DNA from 2 places in the Allosaccharopolyspora coralli genome. Region 2 is predicted to be linked to the other one. Evidence: riboswitches for the same ligand, from Rfam matches in the RefSeq annotation. Region 2 holds a riboswitch; the other holds the start of a gene.
What was found. Region 2 has a riboswitch for cobalamin ahead of GIY23_RS16935 (putative cobaltochelatase). Riboswitches for the same ligand answer to the same signal wherever they lie in the genome.
Positions count from the first base shown of each region.

Region 1 (8,552 bases), 200 kb from region 2:
GTAGCCGATACTCGGGACCTGTGCGCGCCGGTTCTGCACGCGCGTCTCGGCGGCGTCGACGTCGGCGGCGATCTCGCTGGTGACGGCCTCCACAGCCTGCGGATCGCGGATCTTGCGCACGCCGTCGAGACGGCGACGCAGCCGCACCTGCTCGTGGTGCATCAGCGAGGGCAGGCGTTCGCGCAGGTCGGCGAGTGCCGTGCTGTCCGGAGTGGGTCCCATACCGCACCCCAGGATAGGCGGCTCCCCGGCCGAGGTGCCTCCCTATTCCCGCCGAAGGCGAGCTGCGTCACGTCCAGCGGCGAAACTATGACTGGGCGCGGGTGGCTCATGTGCGACAGCAGCGGGGGCAGTCGGCACAGTGTGCGCGGCGAAGCCGCTGGGCGCTGAGGTCCCGCCACCCAGCCACCAACCCTCGGCTGGGAGTTCTCACGCTGGTGGTGTGCGCTCGGCGACGCACAGGTACGCCATCGGGGTGCTGCCGACTCGGGTGAGCAGGACGCTCGCACTGCCCGGCCCCTTCGGTTTGAGCCTGCGGCGCAGGGCGTCGGGGTCGACGTCGAGCCCGCGAACGAGGATCTCGACGACGCCGATCCGGTGCTTGCGCAACAACGCCCGGAGTGCCTTCTCGTTGTGGCGCCCGCTGTCGAACACCCGAAACGCCCGGACGTCCGGCGGCGGCGCGTCACCGGTGAGGTAGGCGATGCGGTGATCGAGCTGCCCGAGTCCGTGACGCGCGGCGTACTGGCGCACCAGACCTGCCCGCACGACGGAGCCGTCCGGGTCCACGATCCACTGCCCCACCGGCCTCTCCGGGCATTCGTCCGATTCCGTGTCCGTGATCGTCCATTTCGCACAGCCACCGGAAGCGGTGCGCCGCAACACCGTGGCCCGGCGCCGGACTCCGGGCGTCGCCAGCTCGCCGAACCACAGGCACGCCTCCCGCACCCGAGCGTCCAGGGACACGACTTCGACCTCTGCGGATTCCGGCACGGCCGCGAAGTCGAGCCCCGGGGCGCATTTCACCGTGAGATCCCGTCCGGCATACGTCTCGACCAGTTCGTCCAGCCGCGGCACAAGGTCCGCGGCCTTCCAGGTGCGCCTGCCCGCGCTGTCCCGTCGCGCCGGATCGGCGACGACCGCGGTGGCTCGGGTCGTCGGGCGCAACGCGTCCGCACGCACGAGCAGCGCCCGTGTCTCGCGGAGATTGTGCCGCGCCATCGCGAGCCGGACGGAATCGAGATCGGAGCCCACGCTGTGCCAAGCCTGAGTCGCGATCTCGTGCAAGTCCGCGCCGACGGAGCACGTCACGTCGTGCACGTCGCGGCCGGACAGCCGGCGAGCCCGATGTCGCGCGACCTCGGCCGGCGTCGCCTGTTGCAGCGCCGGATCCGTGAACAACCACCGGGACGGATCGGCCACTTTGGACTCGGCGCGTCGGCGTAGGACCGCTGTTTCCAGTGCCGCGGACGAAAAGCGCTCTCCTGCGAGTCTCCGCGCAGTCGCGACGTCGTCCATTCTGGACTTCGCCGTGAGTGGACGACGATCCAGTTCGGCCAGTACCGCAGCGCCGTCGTCGGAACGCAGAAACGCGACGTCGTCCGTGTCGAAGGTGTACGCCACTACAGCCGCTCGAGGCCGTGCGTCTGCATACCGGACAGCGTCACCGCACCGAAGAGTTCACGCGGGAGCGCACCCGACACTCGTCGGTCCACCCAGGACAGATGACGAGCGGACCGCCGGACGAACGGCTCCCACCACGACCCGAGCTCGCCGCGGACCACTTCCGCAGTGCGGGCAGGAAGACCGAACCACGCCGCGGACAGATCCTCACCCCGGGCTTGCACGTCCACCGCCCCCAGCCGGAGCACAAGACGTTCCAGGCCCTCCGGGTGCACCGGAAGCTCGGCAACGTCGTCTGCCGGCGACTCGCCGGGTTCCCGCGTGGACAGCCACGCGCCGAGTCGGTCCGCCGCCCGGTTCGTGAAAGATCCGAGAGTCGTCCGTTCCCCGGCGAACACGAAGCGGCCACTCGGCCCCAACACGCGCAAGGTCTCCCGCAGAACGGCAGGCACGTTGCGAACCCGGCCCAACGCGCCCAGTCCCACGACGGCGTCGAAAGTGCCGTCCGCGAACGGCAACTCGTCCCACTCGCCGACCGTGCCCCGGATGCCGAAACCGACGGTCTTCGCCGCCAGCCGCACCGATTCGAGCCGCGCGGGTGACGGCTCGACGACCGAACCCTCCTCGACCAGACCTCGCCGCAGCAACTCGGGGAGCAAGCCGCCACCGCCGAGCGCCAGCACACGACGGTGCGGTGTCTGGCGGGTCAGCTCACCGAACCCGTCCGCAGCGGTGAGCACCGCGCGCTGCTCGTGTCCCGCGTCGTCGGTGGAGAACGCCGTCACATTCGCTCCCTGCCGGTGGGCGGTCGCGCGGGCACGCGACCGCCCGACCCTCACTTGCCGGTGAACTCGGCCTTACCCGGCCCGCTCTCGATGAACGACCGCATGCCGATCTTCTGGTCCTCGGTGGCGAACCCGGCCGTGAACAGGTGCGTCTCCATCTTCAGGCCGGTGTCCAGGTCGACGTCGAGCCCGCCGTCGATCGCGGCCTTCGCCGCCGCCAGCGCACGAGCGGGCCCCTTCGCGAACGGGGCGACCCACTGCTGTGCGGCCGAGAAGACCGCGCCCGGCTCGACGAGCTCGTCGACCATGCCGATCGCGAGCGCCTCGTCGGCCTCGACGAACCGGCCGGTGTAGATGATGTCCTTCGCCTTGCTCGGACCGACCAGGCGCGCGAGCCGCTGTGTTCCGCCGGCCCCAGGGATCACGCCGAGCAGAATCTCGGGCTGGCCGACTCGCGCGTCGTTCGTCGCGATGCGGCGGTCGCAGGCCAGCGCCAGCTCCATCCCGCCGCCGAGCGCGTAGCCGGCGATCGCGGCCACCGTCGGTTTCGGGATCGCCGCGACCGCACTGACCGCGTGCGAGAGGCCGCGCTGTTCCTTGACGGCCATGTCGGTAGCGGACTTGTCGGCCATCTCCTTGATGTCGGCGCCCGCGGCGAAGACCTTCTCGCCGCCGTAGACGATGACCGCCCGCACGTCGTCCCGTTCGGCGGCCTCGACCGCCACCTCGCGCAACTCCTGCTCGATCTGCTGGTTCAACGCGTTCATCTTCGGACGATCGAGCCTGATCGTGCCGATTCCGCCCTCGACCTCGAGCCTGACGAACTCACCCACGAAAGCACCCTCCTCGTTGACACGGTGTCGAGCCGAAGGCTACCCACACCGCCCCGTGCCTCGCCTACGACGTGACTCGCCTGCGCGCGAAGTACCGGTCGCCGCTGCGAGTGAGTTCCAGGTCTTGATCGAAGGTCTTCGACAGGTTGTCCTCGGTGAGCACGTCGTCGAGCAGTCCTTGCGCGACGACCGCACCCTCGCGCAGCAGCAGCGCGTGCGTGAACCCCGGCGGGATCTCCTCGACATGATGGGTGACCAGCACCGACGCGGGCGCGTCCGGGTCCATCGCCAACGCCGCCAGCCGGGCGACGAGATCCTCCCGGCCGCCCAGGTCGAGTCCCGCGGCGGGCTCGTCCAGCAGCAGCAGCTCCGGGTCGGTCATCATCGCCCTGGCGATGACGACCCGTTTGCGCTCGCCTTCCGAGAGCGTGCCGAACGTGCGTTCGGCCAGATGCGCGACACCGAGCAGTTCGAGCAGTTCGAGCGCACGGTCGGTGTCGAGGTCGTCGTACTCCTCGCGCCAGCGGCCCATCACGGAGTACCCGGCGCTGACGACGACGTCGCGCACGACCTCGTCGGTCGGGACGCGCTGTGCGGTCGCCGCGGAGCTGAAGCCGATCCGGGGGCGCAGTTCGAAGACGTCGGTGCGGCCCAGCGTCTCGTCGAGGATCCCGACGATGCCCGCGGTCGGATGCATCTCGGCGCCGGCGAGCTTGAGCATGGTCGTCTTGCCCGCGCCGTTGGGACCGAGCACGACCCAGCGCTCGTCGAGCTCCACCGCCCAGTCGACGTCGGCGAGCAGTGCGGTCGAGCCCCGCCGGACGGTGACCCCGCTCATCCGGATGACCTGGTCCTCCACGTCTACCTCCCGCCGCACGACCGGGCCGCTCGGTGCCGCCGCGTGCCCGCCGATGATGTCCGATCCGGGCTCGCCGCCCGCGTCGCACCCATTGTCGCGGTTCCCCCCTTCCGGCCGGCGGGGTGGGGCATGACAGCAAGGGAACATTCCTGTCACCGGTGCACGGAAAGTTCCCTTGCTGTCATCCCGCCCACCTCGCCCAGGGTGAGCAGCGTGACAGTAGGGGAACTGTCGGTCATCCGTGACAGGAAAGTTCCCTTCCTGTCACCGGCCCCGACCGGCTGCTTCGCCGGGTGGGCGGGTGCGATGAAGGGAACCTTACGGTCATGTGTGCGCGGAATGTTCCCTTGCTGTCACCCGCTCCGCGGTTGTGTTCCGGCGCCGCGTCGGTAGTGTCTGCTGGTGCTGATGGTTCGTCGCCACGTCACGGGCACCGAACGCCACGGGGCGCGAGGCGACGAGGCAAGAGGGAACCCGGTGCGAGTCCGGGACTGCCCCGCAGCGGTGAGTGGGAACGACCGTCGTCGCGTCCGCGGAAGGACACGGCACTGGGAGCCGCAACGGCCCTGGGAAGCCGACGACCAGTAGGCCGTCCCGTCAGGGACCTGCCCGCGAGTCCGAAGACCTGCCATCGGTGCGCACCCGGACGGGTGCGCTGTCCGGGGCCTCGTGGGTGGGCCGGGCGGACGTACGGGTCGTCGCCGCGATCCGCGCCGCGCGTCACCTCCTGCCTTCCCCGGACTCGTCCTTGTCGTCGAGCTCGCGAGGAGAGAGCTGTGACCATTGGATCGACCGTGCTCGGATACCCCCGGATCGGCCCGCGCCGCGAACTCAAGCGCGCGTTGGAGAGCTACTGGGCCGACCGCTCGAGCGAGTCGGAACTGCGTGAGGTCGCGAAGACGCTGCGCACCGACTCGTTGCGGGAGTTGCGCGACGCCGGGCTGAACACGATCCCGGGAAGTTTCTCCTACTACGACCAGGTCCTCGATGCCGCCGTCGTGTTCGGCGCGGTACCGCAGCGCTACCGGGACCTCGGCTTGAACCCGCTGGACACGTACTTCGCGATGGCGCGCGGCGTGGCCTCGACCGCACCGTGGGAGATGACGAAGTGGTTCGACACGAACTACCACTACCTCGTCCCGGAGATCGGGCCGGAGACGTCGTTCGCGCTCACCGACCGCACGCCACTGGAGCACTACCGGGAAGCCGCGGAACTCGGCGTCACCACTCGGCCGGTGCTGGTGGGGCCGGTGACGTTCCTGCTGCTGTCGAAGGCCTCGGAGCAGGCGGGTGAGCGGTTCCGGCCGCTGGAGCGGTTGGATGACCTCGTCACCGAGTACGCGACGCTACTCGGCGAGCTGCATCGGGCCGGTGTCGAGTGGGTCCAGCTCGACGAACCGGCGCTGTCCGCCGACCGCACGCAGACGGAACTGGAGCAGTTCCGTGCCGCCTACCGGAAGCTGGGTGCGCTGACCGAACGTCCGAAGATCTTCGTGCCGACCTACTTCGGACCGGTCGGTGAGGCACTGTCCGCACTCGCGTCGGCGCCGGTGGAGGGAGTCGGGGTCGATCTCGTCGCCGGACAGTCCACTGCCGACTCACTCGCGACCGCGACGGAGCTGCGGGACAAAACCCTGGTCGCCGGGGTCGTCGACGGCCGCAACGTGTGGCGCACCGACCTCGACGCGGCTCTGGGCACGGCGGCCACACTGCTCGGTTCCGCAGCCGAAGTCGCGGTGAGCACCTCGTGCTCGCTGCTGCACGTGCCCTACGACCTGGAGCTGGAGACGTCGCTGGACCCGCAGGTCGCCTCCTGGCTGGCGTTCGCGAAACAGAAGGTCGCCGAGGTCGTCACGGTCGAGACCGCGCTCCGCGACGGTCGCGAGGCGGTGTCGGCAGAGCTGGACCACGCTCGGAAGGCCGTGGAAGACCGGAAGAACTCACCGCGCCTGCGCGACGACACGGTCCGCTCCCGGACGGGCTCGCTCACCGAGTCGGACGTGCGACGGTCCGCCTACGAGACACGGCGCACGGCTCAGCAGAACGCGTTGAAGCTACCGGTGCTGCCGACCACCACGATCGGGTCCTTCCCGCAGACCAGCGAGGTCCGCAAGGCACGCGCCGCGCTGCGCAACGGCACTATCGCGGCTGCCGACTACCGTCAGCGCATGCTCGACGAGATCGAACGGGTGATCACGCTCCAGGAGGACCTGGGACTGGACGTGCTGGTGCACGGCGAGCCGGAACGCAACGACATGGTGCAGTACTTCTCCGAGTACCTCGCCGGGTTCGCTTCCACCGACAACGGGTGGGTGCAGTCGTACGGGTCGCGCTGCGTGCGACCGCCGATCCTGTTCGGCGACGTGTCGCGGCCGAATTCCATGACCGTGGAATGGGCGAGGGCGGCCCAGAAGTTCACCGCCAAGCCGGTCAAGGGCATGCTCACCGGCCCGGTGACGATCCTGGCGTGGTCGTTCGTCCGCGACGACCAGCCACTCGCCGACACCGCCGCGCAGGTGGGTCTGGCCATCCGGGACGAGGTCTCGGACCTGGAATCCGCAGGGATCGGCGTGGTCCAGGTCGACGAGCCGGCACTGCGGGAACTGCTGCCGCTGCGTGCCTCGCAACGTCCGGAGTACCTGAAGTGGGCGGTGGACTCGTTCCGCCTGTCGACGGCCGGCGCGAGCGACGCGACACAGATCCACACGCATCTGTGCTACTCGGAGTTCGGTGACGTCATCGACGCGATCGTGTCGCTCGACGCGGACGTGACGAGCATCGAGGCTGCCCGATCCCGGATGGAAGTCCTCGACGATCTCAACGCGGTCGGGTTCGGCCGCGGAGTCGGTCCCGGGGTCTACGACATCCACTCGCCGCGGGTTCCGGAGATCGACGAGGTGCAGCGGTTGCTGCGCGACGCGCTCGCCTCGGTGCCGGCGGATCGGATCTGGGTGAATCCGGACTGTGGCCTCAAGACCCGTGGCTACGCGGAGGTCGAGCCTGCGCTGCGCCACATGGTCGAGGCGACGAAGCAGGTCAGGAAGTCCCTGGAGTGACCTGACCGGGTCGGCGAGCGACCCGGCCCGTCGCCGAGTCGCGGCGTCTTCCCACCTCGCGCCGCGACTCGCTCCGCCCCGGCTGCCTTACCGGGGCGACGGTGACAGTAAGGGAACATTCCTGTCACCAGTGCGCGGAAAGTTCCCTTACTGTCACGCGCGGGCCGCCCGTGCTGCTCGGCGGCAGCGTGCGGGCGGCTCGCGCTCGGTGCACGGGCAGCGGTCGCTGAGGCGCGTTGCTGGGTCGTTTGTCGCCGAAAGCTGCCGTGGAGGTTCGGGCGATCCCGTAGGCTCCTGGGCTCGTGCGAACACTGCGTGTGCTGACGTCGAGGCCGTGGCTGTCGGCGACCGTGCTGGGCCTGATCGCCGTAGCGATCGTCGAGACCTTCTCCGGGGGCGGCTTCGGCGGCTTCGTGTTCGGGGCGCTCGGCGCCCTGGTCGGCGTGATCACCCTCCCGATGGTCACCCAGTCGGGGCTGCTGATCGGCTCGGCGGTGTTCGGTCTGCGGGTGCGTCACGTCGAGCTCGGTGCGATGCGCGGCCTCGTGTCCTGGACCTGGCGTCGCACGACATTCACCGTCCGAGCGCTGCCCGTGGTGCTGGCCTCCGAGATCGGCCCCTGGCGTTCCCCGGTGATCTTGCGGTGCTGGCTGGCGGGCCTGACCTCGGCGCTCGCGGGCATCGCCTCCGTCGTCAGCGTGTGGTTGCTCACCGACGGTTCGTTCTGGAGAGGTGTGCTCGTCGCCGCGACACCCTTGATGATCTCGAAACTGTGGCCGCGCCGCGCGCCGCTGACGACCTCGACGGGCTGGCTGCTGTTCGGGCTGCCCCGCATGCCCGAGCCGAAGCGGACCGAGTTCTGCGCGGGCCCGTACGCGGCGCAGAGTTACGAGTTGCTCAAGTCCGGCGATGTCGACGCCGCACAAGCCGTGGTGGACGAGTTGTCGGCCGCGCATCCGGACTTGAACACCACGAACTCGTGCCAGGTGACGATGCTGGAGGCACGCGGCGAGTACGCGCAGGCCGTGGCACTGCTGTTGGGCCACATGTCGACACACGACATCCCGCCGAGGGAGCTGTCGTACACGCTCGCCGGGCTCGCGGGTCTCGGCCTGACGGCGGTCGAGTCCGGTCAGGCCGATGCCGAGACGCTGCTGCCGATCTCGCGGAAAGCGCTCACCGACGCCATCGCACTCGGCTACCCGGAGTTCAAGCTCGGCGGCACCCGGGCGCTGCTGGCACTGCTCGACGACGAGCCCGAGCAGGCGATCGAACTCGCCGAAACCAGCGCGGACCATGCGACCAGCCCGATGTCGCGCGCCGACGATCACGTGACGGTGGCACGCGCACACATGGCTCTGCGCGACAATGCTTCCGCTCGCCTCGCGCTGGACAA
Region 1 is NZ_CP045929.1:3,832,225-3,840,776, forward strand. It holds gene hrpA (ATP-dependent RNA helicase HrpA) at 1-222, opposite strand, end outside; gene GIY23_RS17835 (class I SAM-dependent methyltransferase) at 430-1,623, opposite strand; gene GIY23_RS17840 (class I SAM-dependent methyltransferase) at 1,623-2,408, opposite strand; gene GIY23_RS17845 (enoyl-CoA hydratase/isomerase family protein) at 2,459-3,241, opposite strand; gene GIY23_RS17850 (ABC transporter ATP-binding protein) at 3,306-4,079, opposite strand; cobalamin riboswitch at 4,493-4,747, shown strand; gene metE (5-methyltetrahydropteroyltriglutamate--homocysteine S-methyltransferase) at 4,877-7,156, shown strand; gene GIY23_RS17860 (tetratricopeptide repeat protein) at 7,459-8,552, shown strand, end outside.
Region 1: linked by a shared signal. The riboswitch ahead of metE (5-methyltetrahydropteroyltriglutamate--homocysteine S-methyltransferase) and the one ahead of GIY23_RS16935 (putative cobaltochelatase) in region 2 are both predicted to bind cobalamin.

Region 2 (8,552 bases):
AGAAGCCGCCGGGGATCGGGGCATCGGGGTCGAAGCAGGTCACCACGAAACTCCTGGTGGTCTCCGGGAAGTCTCGCCAGCTCAGCTGCGGCGAGCGGTTCTCGCCACCGGCTCCCATGCCGTCGAAGACGTGGGTGAGCGAGAGCTTGTCGCCGTCGGCGACGTCGGTGGAGGTGACGGTGAACGCCGGCACCTCCGGCAACAGGGTGTACGGGTCCGGGTCGGTCGGGCGCTCCAGGCTCATGCCGGCATTCCTCTCGTTCGGAGACCGTGTCGGTTCGTGCAGGTCACGCATGGACGATCGGGCACTGCGGGCGCGACCCGGCGGGCCGACTGCCGCGCGTCGTGCCGGTGACCGGAAGATCACCTCGCCCTCCCCAGCCTAGCGTCCCCGGCGGGGGCTTTCCCGGTGGGAGCGGAATCCGGCGGCGATCGGGACGAGACGGTCCGGAGTGGACGGACGCGCCCCCTGAGGACGCGTCGACCCTCGCGGCCGGGAAGGACAGCCGACACGCCGCGCGTGTGTCGGTATCCCACCGTCGAGTGGTCGTTTCCGGTCGATGATCACCGTTTCGAGTGGCGTCGGAGAGGTGTCGCTGGTCGCGGCGGGGTCGCTCTGTTCAGCTCGGCGAGACTGACGCGCAGTGAGGCGACGGCCACCGGGGCCTCGCCGGGGAGGAGACATCGCCATGGGACGGACCTTGCGTCGTGCGGGAGCGTGGACCGGAGTGCTCACCGTTGCGATCGTGTCGTCGGCGCTGAGCGCCGCATCCGTCGATGCCGCGCCGTCGAAGGCCGACGGTCCGGGGCCACCGCAGACGCGCGTTGTCGGCGGCTCCGAGGCCGACATCGCGGAGTATCCGTTCACCGTGTACCTGGCCGAGCAGGGTGCCCAGTTCTGCGGCGGCACGCTCGTCGCGCCGGACAAGGTCGTGACGGCCGCGCACTGTGTGGACTCCGAGCGGCCGGAGAACATCGAGATCGTGGCGGGCAGGCAGGACACACGGGGCGACGGCGGCGCGGTTGCCGCGGTCGGCGGGATCGCCACGCACCCCGAGTACGGAAGCCCGAACCTCGGCGCCGACATCGCGGTGTTGACGCTCGCGAGTGCACTGAACCAGCGGCCCTTGGAGCTCGCCACCTCCGCCGACGACTCGCTCTACCGAGCGGGAACGCTGACGACGGTGCTCGGCTGGGGTGCGACGTCGGAGGGCGGTAGCCCGTCCACCACGCTGCGCAAGGCGCATCCACCGGTGGCCGCCGACGCGGACTGCGCCGAGGCGAACCCGGGGTTCTCGGCCGACTCGATGGTGTGCGCCGGCCTGCCGGAGGGTGGTGTCGACAGCTGCCAGGGCGACTCGGGTGGCCCGCTCGTCGCGGGAGACAAGCTGATCGGCATCGTCTCGTGGGGCAACGGGTGCGCTCGTCCGGAGACGCCGGGCGTGTACACACGAGTGGCGTCCTACGAGGACTTCCTGCGTCAGCACGTCGGTGACGGGGAGGTCGCCGCCCCGGCCTCCGGCGGACCGGCGCCCCAGCCTGCCGCTTGAGCTGAGGACGCGGGTTGATCCACGTGGCCGGCTGCGGGCGGCGGATGCCGCCCGCAGCGAGGTCAGGTCGCGACGAGCCCGACGGAGATGGTGAGGAAGGCGGCGGCGCTCACCGCGTCCAGCGTCCGGGCCACGCGCGGGTCTCGAAGCTTGCTCGCGATGCGGGCGGCGCCGACCACGATCGAGATTTCCCAGATCGCGGCGACGACGAGGAACACGACGCCGAGCATGACGAGCTGGGCGGCCGGTTGCGGTGACGAGCCGACGAACTGAGGCAGGAACGCGAGGCTGAACAGCAGCATCTTCGGGTTGGTGATGTTGCTGAAGAACCCGCGCAGGTACGGGTTGGCCTCGCGCAGCCCGGCCGTGGCGGGTGCGTCGAGGTCTGCGGTCTCCTGCCTCGTGAGCCACAGGCCGCGCAGGATCGTGGCCGCGAGGTAGACGAGGTAGGCGGCGCCGAGCCACTTGAGGACGGAGAGCACGGCCGGGTTCTGCGTGATGAGTGCGCCGAGCCCGGAGATGACGACGCCGACCTGGATCACGCTGGCGGTGTGGATCCCGGCGAGGGCGAGCAGTCCCGGCCGGATGCCGGAGCGAAGGGAGGTACGCAACAGGAGGAACACGTCCACACCGGGTGTGAGGACCACGACCATGCTGGCGACGAGAAAAGCCGGCAGCGGACTGAAGTCCAGAAGCATGACGTTGTTCCGTCCTTTCCGAATGCACGCGCGGTGCGCGCGGCGATGGTGTTCGAAGACAGCGGTGTCAGTGGCACGCGCAGAAGTGAGGCGAAGCACAGTCGTCGCTGACGGCGCAAGGGAAGCAAATTTTCCCGCCGGGAACGATCGTATCGAAAGATTATCCCGATGTCGTCGGACTTGGATGTGAGGTGACACTCCTGCGAACTGGATCACGCCCGGATCACGCGATATCGGCATGACGTGTGCCGCGAGTCACGAAAGGAAGGCCGAAGAATGCGATGCGTGCGCGATTGAGCACGGCTCGTGTCGGCACTTGCGAGGTGTCGTGGCGCCGAGACCGGTCGCGACGCCCGGCAATGCTGTGTGCGATGTGGCGTTGTGATAGGGAACAGGCATGAATGCGCAGTCGCCGACGGCGGTGCACCGAGCCTCGGTCGCGGACCTCGATCCTCGGGACCTGTATCGCATCCTGTGGCTGCGCCTGTCCGTCTTCGTGATCGAGCAGGAGTGCCCACCCGAGTCCGAACTGGACGGACGCGACCTGGAACCGAGCACCCGGCACTACTGGATCACCGGCGAGTCGGACGAGTTCGGTGAGAAGGGCGAGCGGGAGATGGTCGGCTACCTGCGGGTGTTGTGCGACTCCGACGCCACCGTGCACATCGGGCGGGTGTGCGTCGCGAAATCCGCGCGTGGCACCGGAGTGGGCCGGGAGTTGATGCGCGTCGCGGTCGACGACTTCAGCGGTGCGCCGATCGAGATGTCCGCGCAGACTCATGCGCTCGGTTTCTACCGATCCTTCGGTTTCGTCGAGCATGGCGAACCGTATCGGGAGGAAGGGATCCCCCACGTCGCGATGCGCCGGGAACCCGACCGAACCGGCTGACCGGCCGCGAACTGGGGCGCCGGTCCTGGACCACCCACCCACGTTCCTAGCTGCCCTCTGAGACGATGCCGTGGATCCCAGCGAGGGGTTCGGGGCGTGGCACCCCGCAGGAAGCCGGTGTGAATCCGGCACGGTCGGCGCCACTGTGACCGGGGAGCGACCTCCCACGCGAGCCACCGGGGTGTGCACCCTGGGAAGGCCGGAGGTACGCGCGGATCCGGGAGTCAGGACACTGCCCCTCGCGCACGTCGACCCGGGGCGTCCGACACCCGAGGAAGGACTCTGGCATGACCGCTGCTCGCACGAGGTCGCAGTACCCGTTCTCCGCGATCGTGGGGCACGACGACATGCGGCTGGCCCTGCTGCTCAACGCGGTACACCCCGGCATCGGCGGGGTGCTGGTGCGCGGCGAGAAGGGAACCGCGAAGTCGACGGTGGTGCGTGCACTCTCCGCGCTGCTGCCTGCGCTCGACGTCGTGCCCGGCTGCCGCTTCGGCTGCTCGCCCGTGGCCGTCGACGAGGACTGCCCTGATGCCCCGCACGACGCCACGGCGGCTGAGACGCGCCCTGCGCAGCTGGTGGAGCTCCCGGTGGGCGCGACCGAGGATCGGCTCGTCGGCTCACTCGACCTGGAACGTGCTCTCTCCGACGGAGTCCGGGCGTACCAGCCGGGATTGCTCGCGTCGGCGAACCGGGGCGTGCTCTACGTCGACGAGGTCAACCTCCTGCACGACCACCTGGTGGATCTGCTGCTCGATGCGGCGGCGATGGGCCGCGCGCACGTGGAGCGTGAGGGTGTGTCGGTCTCACACGCGGCCTCGTTCTTGCTGGTGGGCACGATGAATCCGGAGGAGGGCGAGCTGCGGCCGCAGCTGCTCGACCGGTTCGGCCTCACGGTGCAGGTGGCAGCCTCCCGCGACGTGGACACGCGCACCGAGGTCGTGCGCCGTCGACTCGCGTTCGAGTCCGACCCGGACGGTTTCGCCCGGTCCTGGGAGTCCGAGGACGCGGAGCTCGCCGAACGAATCGCCGCGGCCCAGGCTCGACTGGGCACGGTGTCGCTGCCGGACGCTGAGCTGCGCCGGATCGCCGCGTTGTGCGCGGCGTTCGAGGTCGACGGGATGCGAGCGGATTTGGTGCTGGCGCGGACCGCGGTGGCACACGCGGCGTGGCGCGGCGCGGACGCAGTGGCCGAGGTCGACGTCGAGGCCGCGGCACGGTTGGCGTTGCCGCATCGCCGCAGGCGCGACCCGTTCGACGAGCCGGGTGTCGAGGAGGAGCAGCTGCAACAGGCGCTCTCCGACGCCGCGGAGCACGCCGGTGACGAGTCGGAAGGTCCGGACGACGGCCAGGGCGGACCTGACGACGGGGATGCCGGGAACGGAGGGCCCGACGACGGGGACGACGACCCCGACGGCGGCGGGGACGGCCCGCCGGACGGCGGTGGTGGTGCTCGGCAGCCGGAGCCGTCCGAGTCCACCGGAGACGGTGAATCGCAGGGTGCCCCCGAGGGCAACGCCTCGTCGGAACGGCCGCCCGCGGTTCCCGCGCCGTCCTTCCGCGCGCGCCTCCTGGAGGTTCCCGGCGTCGGCGAGGGAGCGCCCGGTCGCCGTTCGCGCGCCCGGTCCCGGTCGGGCCAGGTCGTTCGCTCCTCCACAGTGGATGGTTCCGGTGTGCACCTTCCCGCGACCGTAGCGGCGGCGGCACCACATCAATCGGCGCGAGGCCGTCGTGGTCCCGGCCTGGTGCTGCGTCAGGACGACCTCCGGCGTGCCGTCCGGGAAGGCCGGGAGGGCAATCTCGTGTTGTTCGTGGTCGACGCCTCGGGCTCGATGGCCGCGCGCGAGCGCATGTCCGCCGTGAGTGGCGCTGTGCTGTCGTTGCTCACCGACGCCTACCAGCGGCGGGACAAGGTCGGTGTGGTGACCTTCCGTGGCGACGACGCCGAGCTCGCGCTGCCCCCGACCTCCTCTGTGGACATCGCCGCGAGCCGGATGCGCGAGCTGCGGACCGGAGGCCGGACACCGTTGGCGGACGGCCTGCTCACCGCACGGAAGGTCGTGACCACGGAACGGATGCGTGATCCGCAGCGCAGACCGCTGCTCGTGCTGCTCACCGACGGCAAGGCGACCGTGCCGGTGAAACACGGGGAAGTCACCGGCCGTCAACGCTCCCGGGAGTCCGTCGACGATGCCATGCGAGCCGCGCGGCTGCTTGCGGATCTCGACGTCTCGTCCGTCGTCGTGGACTGCGAGAGCGGGCACGTCCGCCTCGGTCTTGCTCCCGAGATCGCAACCGCACTGGAAGGACCGTGCCTGCGGCTGGAGGAACTCTCGGCGGACAGCGTCGCCGGTGTCGTTCGCGCGGCACGCCCGGACACCGTCCGAGCCGCGTGAACGTTCCGGCGGCGACGCGGGGGAGTCGATGCGGCTCCCGGCGCGTGTCGTTGGTATTATGGGGATGTGTCCACCCGACCCCCAGGGGTGGACCGTGAAGAGCCCCCGTACTCCCGGTGACCCCCAGGCTGGTTGAGTGCGGGGGCTTTTCCATAGCTAAGAAGTCCTTTCGGAAGGGCTTGCTCGGTGGTGGGGTGGCGGAACCTCAGCGCCCTCCTCGCTGCGGGATCGATTTCTCGAGTAGCGACCTACGCAGCGATATCGCTGTCCTCGCGAGGAGGGCGCTGAGAACCCGCTGGTGGTCGGGCTGGGTACGTGGTGACCGTTCAGCGACTCCGCCGCTGGCACGACACGGCGACAGCCCTCTTTCCCCGCTGACCGGGCCACGTGGTGAATCCCTCCGGAGCGCCCGCAGCCGAGCACCGAGCGTCTAGGCTCGGCGCATGCCACAGGGAAAGCCTTCGACCGTGCCCGCCGACGGACTCACCACGCGCCAGCGCCGGAACCGCCCGCTGGTGGCCGTGCACACCGGCGAGATGAAGGGCAAGTCCACCGCCGCGTTCGGTATGGCGTTGCGTGGGTGGAACCAGGGCTGGTCGATCGGCGTGTTCCAGTTCGTGAAATCCGCGAAGTGGCGTGTGGGTGAGGAATCGGCCTTCCGCGCACTCGGTGCCCTGCACGCGCAGACAGGCGAGGGTGGCCCGGTCGAGTGGCACAAGATGGGTGAGGGCTGGTCCTGGTCCCGCAAGAAGGGCAGCGAGGAGGATCATGCCGCGGCTGCGCTCGAGGGCTGGCAGGAGATCCGCCGGAGGCTCGAGACCGAGCAGCACGGCATGTACGTGCTCGACGAGTTCACGTATCCGCTGCACTGGGGGTGGGTCGACGTCGACGAGGTCGTGACCACGTTGCGGGACCGTCCTGGACACCAGCATGTGGTCATCACCGGTCGGAACGCTCCGGACTCGTTGTGTGCGGCCGCTGATCTGGTCTTGGCGACGTCGAAGGTCAAGCACCCGATGGACGCCGGCCAGAAGGGACAGAAAGGCATCGAGTGGTGAGTGACGCCCGCGTGGTGATCGCCGCGCCCGCGTCCGGACACGGCAAGACCACGGTCGCCACCGGGCTGCTCGCGGCGTTGCGTCGACGTGGTGTCGACGTGGCTCCGTTCAAGGTGGGTCCGGACTACATCGACCCCGGCTACCATCGGCTCGCCGCCGGGCGACCCGGTCGCAATCTCGACCCGGTGCTGGTCGGTGACGAGCGCATCGGCCCGTTGTTCACGCACGGGAGAGCCGACGCGGACCTGTCCGTCGTCGAAGGCGTCATGGGCCTGTTCGACGGTCGCATCGGTGCGGGTCCGGCGGACGGTCCCGCGATCGGTTCGACCGCGCACGTCGCCGGTCTGCTCGACGCGCCGGTCGTGCTCGTGGTCGACGTGACCGGGCAGGGGCAGAGCATCGCGGCCTTGCTGCACGGTTTTCGCAGCTATCAGCCCGGTGTCCGGATCGGCGGTGTGATTCTGAACCGGGTCGGTTCGGACCGTCACGAAGAGGTGCTGCGGGAGGCGTCGGAGGCGGCAGGTTTGCCCGTTCTCGGCGCGCTGCGCCGCACTTCGGGATTGGAGGTGCCGTCCCGGCATCTCGGTCTGGTGACGGTCGCCGAGCACGGAGCCGCCGCGCGGGAAGCGGTGGAGTCGATGGCCGACGCGGTCGAGTCCGGTGTCGACCTCGACGCGGTGCAGCACGTGGCTCGGGCTGCGCCCGGATTCTCGTGCCCGGCCTGGGACCCGTCGACCGAGGTCACCAGGCAAGTCTCGCGACCGGTCGTGGCGGTGGCCGGTGGCCCGGCCTTCACCTTCGGCTACACCGAGCATCCGGAACTGCTCTCCTCGGCAGGCGCCGACGTCGTGGTCGTCGACCCGTTGCGGGACACGACGCTTCCGGAGCGCACCGCGGGACTCGTGCTGCCGGGTGGGTTTCCCGAGCAGCACGCGGGCTCGTTGTCGGCGAACACCGCGCTACGTGAGGAGATCGCGGCCTTCGCCGCCGCCGGCGGACCGGTGCACGCGGAGTGCGGTGGTCTGCTTTACCTCGCCGAAGAACTCGACGGTCACCCACTGTGCGGCGTGATCCCGGCGTGGGCGCGGATGTCGTCCACGCTGACGCTGGGCTACCGCGACGCCGTGGCGGTGTCGAACTCACCGTTGTTCGCCGAAGGGCAGCGGATCAGCGGACACGAGTTCCACCGTACCGTCCTCGACCCCGGCCACGGCGAGTCGGCGGCGTGGCGGTGGCGTCGCGACGGGGTGGTCGCCGAAGGATTCGTCTGCGGTGGTGTGCACGCGTCCTACCTGCACACTCACCCCGCCGGTCATCCCGAGGCGATCGGTCGGTTCGTCCGGTACTGCGCCGAGTTCGCAACCGGTGACTCCGCCCGGAGCCGCAGCGAAGCGGGGTGATCACGCCCCGGATCGGTGGCGTGAAGCAGACAGGTACGGTCGTGACCTACTCACGGCCCGTGATTCGCTCGTCGGGTCGTCCCACCACTGCGATGGGGAGGACATGTCTCCGGAACCGTCTCGTGCTCGCGTGTCGTTCGTCGGTGCCGGCCCGGGCGCCGGGGACCTCATCACCGTGCGCGGTGCTCGACGTCTCGCCGAGGCCGACGTGATCCTCTGGGCTGCCAGTGTCGTTGCCCCGGACTGCTTGCACGAACACGCCGCGCGGTCCGCGGAACTCGTGGATTCGTCGAAGCTGACGCACGACGACTCGGTGGAGGTGTTCCGCCGTGCCGAGCGTGACCGGCTGCGGGTGGTCAGGGTGCACGCGGGCGACCCGAGCTTGTGGGGCGGCGTGCAGGCGCAATACGACGCGTGCGCCCGGATGGACGTCGACGTCGAGATCGTTCCCGGCGTGGCGGAGTTGTCGGCGGCGGCCGCGGCGGTGGGCCGGGAGCTGACCGACCCGGAGTACGCCCAGTCGGTCGTGCTGTGCCGTCCGGAGGTCTCCGCGAGCCGGGA
Region 2 is NZ_CP045929.1:3,634,315-3,642,866, reverse strand. It holds gene GIY23_RS16955 (YbhB/YbcL family Raf kinase inhibitor-like protein) at 1-244, opposite strand, end outside; gene GIY23_RS16950 (S1 family peptidase) at 690-1,550, shown strand; gene GIY23_RS16945 (LysE family translocator) at 1,613-2,248, opposite strand; gene GIY23_RS16940 (GNAT family N-acetyltransferase) at 2,646-3,137, shown strand; cobalamin riboswitch at 3,245-3,372, shown strand; gene GIY23_RS16935 (putative cobaltochelatase) at 3,425-5,533, shown strand; gene cobO (cob(I)yrinic acid a,c-diamide adenosyltransferase) at 5,977-6,591, shown strand; gene GIY23_RS16925 (cobyrinate a,c-diamide synthase) at 6,585-7,991, shown strand; gene GIY23_RS16920 (cobalt-precorrin-4/precorrin-4 C(11)-methyltransferase) at 8,095-8,552, shown strand, end outside.